Regions from separate parts of the Pradoshia sp. Z5_111 genome, predicted to be linked through region 1. Evidence: predicted binding sites of a transcription regulator. Region 1 holds the regulator's gene; the other holds the start of a gene.
What was found. The regulator NrdR, encoded in region 1, represses ribonucleotide reductase genes. The targets are predictions, from matches to a motif close to AACACNATATATNGTGTT.
Positions count from the first base shown of each region.

Region 1 (3,220 bases):
ATGGTCTTATGACAACCGTTCATGCCTATACAAATGATCAGAACAATATCGATAATCCGCATAAGGATTTACGCAGAGCCCGTGCCTGTGCACAAAGTATCATACCTACTACAACTGGAGCAGCCAAAGCACTCTCGCTGGTGCTTCCTCATTTGAAAGGAAAACTCCATGGAATTGCGTTGAGAGTACCAACTCCAAACGTTTCTTTAGTTGATTTGGTAGTAGATCTTAAAAGAGAAGTGACTATTAATGAAATCAATCAAGCGTTTAAAACAGCAGCTGAAGGATCAATGGCTGGTATTATCCAATACAGCACAGAGCCACTTGTTTCTATCGATTTTAATACAAATCCGCATTCGGCTATTGTAGATGCACTTTCTACTATGGTGATTGGTGCAAATAAAGTAAAAGTGCTTGCCTGGTATGATAATGAGTGGGGATACTCATGCAGAGTGGTAGAATTAGTAAACCATGTGGCCCGCCTTCTTCAAGAGGATAAAGTGAAAGTGAGTTAAGCATAATAAATAATACCTTTTACGGTCTGGCCGTCTTTCTTAAAAAAAGGCGGTTCAGGCCGTTCTTTGATTCATAAACTAGAATAAACTAAGAAAAACAAATGCTGTACATTTGGTGGTAATTATTAACTAATATTGAATTGTATGATTGCATTTGAAAAATAAACCATATATACTAAATGTCGTAAACTTCATCATCCTGGCAGTACTACTTAAAGGGTTAGGACCTCTCAGGACTAACTTTCCCCCGTGGTAGTAAAGGCCAGAAACGAAGATAATTAAAATTCGTTTAAATGCTAAAGGGGGAATTGAACATGCATACAATAGGTCGTCATGTCATTTCTGAATTATGGGGCTGTGATTTATCTAAATTGAACGATGTTAATCAGATTGAACAAATATTTGTGGACGCAGCTTTACGATCTGGAGCTGAAGTTAGAGAAGTAGCCTTCCATAAGTTTGCGCCACAGGGAGTAAGCGGAGTAGTCATTATATCTGAATCACATTTAACCATTCATAGTTTTCCGGAACATGGTTATGCGAGTATTGATGTATATACATGCGGTGACTTAGATCCTAATGTGGCTGCTGATTTTATAGCTGAAGCCTTAAACGCTCAGGTTAGGGAACATATTGAAATCCCGCGAGGCATGGGTCCTGTTGCTGTCAGCCATGTTCTTGCTAAAGCATTATAAATAAAAAAGATAAAAAGAGATGTCTCTTGTGGTGACCCTCATAAAGTTAGATTCAAACTCTAACTTTTGGGGTGCAGTACATCTGCATCTCTTTTTTTATGGAAAACAACTTTTACTTCTCCCATTGTTTACTTTCCTCCAAAAGTATTGGCTATATAGTGGATAAAAAATAGCATTTTATGCAAACAGACTTGTCCTATTCGATTTGTTTTAATAAGATAGAACTATAGAAAAGGACGGTGCTAATCTATGATATGTCCAACTTGCCAACATAATGGGACAAGAGTGCTGGATTCCCGCCCTGCGGATGAAGGACGTTCAATACGTAGAAGAAGAGAATGTGAATCCTGTAGTTATCGTTTTACTACATTTGAAAAGGTAGAAGAAATTCCGCTAATTGTGGTAAAAAAAGATGGTGCACGGGAAGAATATAGCAGAGAAAAAATCCTAAGAGGTTTAATCCGAGCTTGTGAAAAGCGTCATGTTGCTCTTAAAGAACTGGAAGAGATTGCAACTGATGTTGAAAAAGAAATAAGAAATCAAGGATTTTCTGAAATAAAAAGTGATTTAATAGGTGAAATGGTTATGGATAGGCTGGCTGAGGTGGATGAAGTGGCCTATGTCCGTTTCGCTTCTGTGTACCGTCAATTTAAGGATATAAATGTTTTTATTGACGAATTGAAAGAACTAATGAAAAAAGAGGATTAAGTAGAGCTGAAGACAGTTTCTTTAGCTCTTTTTTCAACTATAAAAACCCGAAGTACGAAAGGTTTGTAGACAATGCAATTTTCATGGAAGTTTGTAAATCCTAAAGACAGATATGTTGTACTATATAAAGAAAAGCTATCAGAAATGGACCATAAATCAATTCAATATTTATATCAGCCACTTGTAGGAGGATTGGCTGTTTCTTTGTATATGACCTTATTAAACGAAGTCAATACAGGTAACATGTATTCCAGGCAAACGACACATCGTTGGTTAATGGACGTACTTGGTTTACCTTTGGACGAGATATTTCAATACCGTAAAAGGCTTGAAGGAATTGGTTTATTAAAAACATATAAAAAAGCAACTCCGGAAGGTAATGTTTTTATTTACGAGATTCTTTGTCCTTTAAGTCCGGATAAATTTTTCCATGATGATTTGCTGCCTATTTATCTGAAGCAAAAACTTGAAGAGAGACATTACGAACGACTGCTCACGATGTTTGCGGATAAACGTATTCCTGATGATTATGAGGAGATAACTCAATCTTTCAATGAGGTATTTGCATCCGAATTTCGCAATCCAAAAGAAATCATCAGCACGGAAACTGATCAAAGCATGCAATTCTTCTCAAAAGACCCACAGGGATATAGCCATAATTTAATGGAGCAATTTGATTTCGAGTTATTATTTGCAACGGCTAAAAACAGCTTTATATCGAGAAAAGCGTTTACTCCAAATGTGATGGAATCCATCGCGATGCTGTCGTATTTATATAAAATTAATGTAATGGATATGAGCAAGTTGATTTTGCGTTGTCAAAATCAACATAATGAAATTGATATAGACGAACTCAGAAAATGTGCAAGAGAGTTTTTCCACATCAATCATGGTGAAGAAATGCCGACATTGATTGAACAGAAACAACCTGAATATGAACGTACAATTATAGAACCTAAAACACCAGAGGAGCATTTACTGTATACCTTTGAAACAACCTCTCCATTGGAGTTTTTAGTCAGCCTTTCGCAAGGTGCAATGCCCTCCGACAATGATCTGGCACTTGTAGAAAAGGTCATGGTCAATCAAAAGCTTCCTCCTGGAGTCGTTAATGTCCTTCTGCACTATGTCATGTTAAAATCAGATATGAAATTGCAATCAAACTATGTGGAGACAATTGCTTCGCACTGGGCGAGGAAAAATATCACCACAGTACGGGAAGCCTATGAGATGGCTTTGAGTGAGCATAAGAAATACCAAACCTGGGCTAATGAAAAAAAGACGAAAACAAATAAATCAACA
Region 1 covers NZ_JBZCPQ010000006.1:153,234-156,453, forward strand. The annotation lists gene AC4D4A_RS13930 (glyceraldehyde-3-phosphate dehydrogenase) at 1-515, shown strand, start outside; gene speD (adenosylmethionine decarboxylase) at 830-1,210, shown strand; gene nrdR (transcriptional regulator NrdR) at 1,460-1,918, shown strand; gene AC4D4A_RS13945 (replication initiation and membrane attachment family protein) at 1,991-3,220, shown strand, end outside.

Region 2 (3,220 bases), on a different contig from region 1:
GTACGCTTTAGCGTTTGTCATATCGTTTGCATTATCGATAAAGAAAATGCCCGGCTCCGCAGAATAAGTCGCACAAATATTGATTAAATTCCATAACTCGCGCGCTTTAATTTTACGATATACACGCACGGCATAGCCTAGTTTTTCCCATTCGCGTACATCACCGCAATCAGCCCATTTTTCATTATAGGCTTTCATATCAACTTCATTATAGGACTCAACATCCGGGAATCGAAGTTCATATTCTCCGTCATTTTCTACAGCTTCCATAAATTCTTTTGTTAAGCACACTGAAATATTGGCACCTGTTAAAAAGTCTGGATTATGAACAGTATCATTTCCACCAGCAGCAAGTTTTTCTTCTGCTTCTTTAATGATTGCCTCATTAAATCCGCCAAATCCAGAAATGTTTTTATAATTGACTATGCCTTGATACATGGCTTCCTCTTGCATGGTAAGCGGAGTGAATTTTAATTTTTCAGATGCATGTTTACGAATTACTTCATCCTCGCTGACTTCCATTAAAAAGCGCAAAATTTTAGGGTTTTGCATTTTTGAGATGATAAATTCTACGATATCCGGATGCCAATCAGACAGCATAATCATTTGAGCGCCACGACGGGAACCACCCTGTTCAACCAGGTGAGTTAATTTTGCAATATCATCCAACCAGGATACTGCTCCTGAGGATTTTCCGTTTACACCGCGAGCAAGCGTATTTCTTGGACGTAATGTCGAACCATTTGTACCGACACCGCCTCCGCGGCTCATGATTTCCATCACATGTTTGCGATGTTCAGAAATTCCTTCACGGCTATCATTAATAAATGGCATTACATAGCAGTTAAAGTAGGTTACTTCGGTTTCAGAGCCGGCTCCATAGAGTACACGTCCTGCCGGGATAAAGTTCGTTTGGACCAATTCATTATAAAACTTATCAAACCATTCCTTGCGTTTCTCTTCCGTTTCTTCAACTTCAGCCAGACCGCGTGCATTCCGTTTTGCAATCTGTTCATAATATATTTCAAGCGGTTTTTCAATCACGTCGAGTGACTTACAAATCAGACCGGTTTTAATTTCATCATGCTTGTCCAAGGAGGAGCGGAATTCTTCTTCAACCAATACATGTGCTTTCTTGGCTTCCCAATCAATATGTTGGATGTACCCAAGTCCACGGGCAGGAAATTTCGGATCTTCTTTAATGGTAAGTACTACAAAATCTCCATCACTAAGTGTCAATTTTTCCGTATCTTTGAAGGAATAGCGATCTATCATCACAAGCCTTGAAACACCCTTATACGTCTTATTCATGTCTGGAGTAATAGGAAAAACTTGTGGAAATAGGGCTATATCTTTATTTAACCTTTCGACATTTATAGACAACTTGCGATTTGTTACAGTAGGCAATTTGATCTCTCCTTCAACCAATAATATAATCTCTTTTTTATTTATCTTTGTTAAGTTCTTAAATGAATATCTCTACGTTATCATAGCCTACATATTAATTCAACATATAGTATTTGTATTTTTATAATTCATACCACATATAGTATTTGGAGCACCTTCTATCAAAATTGTCAATTCTTATAATTTTACAAAAAATAAAGAAAATCAAAGAATTAATCTTCTTTTCACCTATTTTTGAACCAAAACAAACAAAATCTCAGCTTGCATATTACTAAGCTTAACTATGCTTCATATAACAGCGTTTTTGCATTTTCGACACAAATATTTTTTCTTAAAAATTAAAATTTTGTCCATAATGCACGATACTTGATTTATAGTCGTTTGTAAACTTATTGTCCTTTCAAATAAAGCAAAACTATATAGATATAACCGTTATCTTGGTTTCTAAACCACTGACCAATTCAGCTTGCAGGTAGACAGGTATAATATCCATCCTGGATGCCTATAATTTTTTAACTACAAATTCGTAAACTATTACCAGAAAATTTTTTTGCCAGACAAATATACGAACTGTATAATAGAAAAGTGAACAGAAAGAGAAAGTGGGGATTGAATTGCCAAAGTCATTAATCGTATTAATTGTACTGGCTGTATTGATCATTGGATATTCCATCTACAGTTGGTTCTCCAGCAAAAAAATGGTTACGACATTGTCCCAAGAGGACTTTAAAGCTGGCTATCGAAAAGCTCAGTTAATAGATGTTCGTGAGCAAAAAGAATTTGATGGCGGACATATTTTAGGCGCCCGTAACATACCTTCTACCCAATTGAAAATGCGAATGAAGGAACTCCGCAAAGACAAACCTGTTTATCTATATTGTCAAAGCGGAATGAGAAGCACACGAGCAGCTCAGATGCTATATAAAAAAGGCTATCGTGAACTTTATCAACTCGAAGGCGGCTTCAAGCAATGGAAGGGTAAAATTAAATCCAAATAAAACCAAAGAGCCAATGCAGGATGCACTTGGCTCTTTATAATTAAATGGATATTTTTTAAGATTTCGTTTTATTACTACTGTTAAATTCGCTGTTAAATTCATCTACCAGATTCTCTGCTGCTTTTTTATATAGCTGGCTCATATGAGAAAGGGAAGCAATCATTAATAATTTCTCAAAATATTCAACATCGCCATTGAACTCATCCAGATTGCCACCTAAATGTACCCCTTCTTCTTTTGCCTCAGAGATACTCTCCAGAATGTCTTCTTTAAATTTATGAGCATTATGATCAGTCAGGCGCAGAAAGCTGGAATATAGTTCATCAAGCTGCAAGTCTTCCTCTACTATCTTAGTGTTCAAAGGTCCAAGAATCGTTTTAATGTCACTTATAGACAATGTCCCTTTTAACTGATAAATCAAGCTGATTACTATTAAATGCCGCTTGGAATATTTTTTATTTTTAATAGGAAAAAATACTTTACCCTTGGCATAATTATTGATCATCGTCTTAGTTAAAACTTTTTCATCATCATTCCGCTTAGACATTTTGAATTTACTCTCGAATAATTGAATGACTTGATCCATATATAAATCAATGTCTGGTATATCCTCTAATGTGATTTTATCTTGCAATCCCAGTTGATTGATAAGTTCTTCATTGTTTTTCATTTTGTAACCTCTGTTTACTAATAGTAATTTCTATTATACATTAACCAATCAAATACTGTAAGGATGAGGATTTTTTAGACTTTTATCATTAATTGGAATGCTTGGCAATCTGCTCTATCTCATAGGAAGCAACCAAATTTATGCC
Region 2 covers NZ_JBZCPQ010000005.1:31,468-34,687, reverse strand. The annotation lists gene AC4D4A_RS11620 (vitamin B12-dependent ribonucleotide reductase) at 1-1,407, opposite strand, end outside; gene AC4D4A_RS11615 (rhodanese-like domain-containing protein) at 2,022-2,405, shown strand; gene AC4D4A_RS11610 (DUF1836 domain-containing protein) at 2,461-3,075, opposite strand; gene AC4D4A_RS11605 (NAD(P)H-binding protein) at 3,164-3,220, opposite strand, start outside.
Region 2: a site for NrdR is predicted at 1,537-1,554, ahead of AC4D4A_RS11620 (vitamin B12-dependent ribonucleotide reductase). Genes of this name have one in related genera too.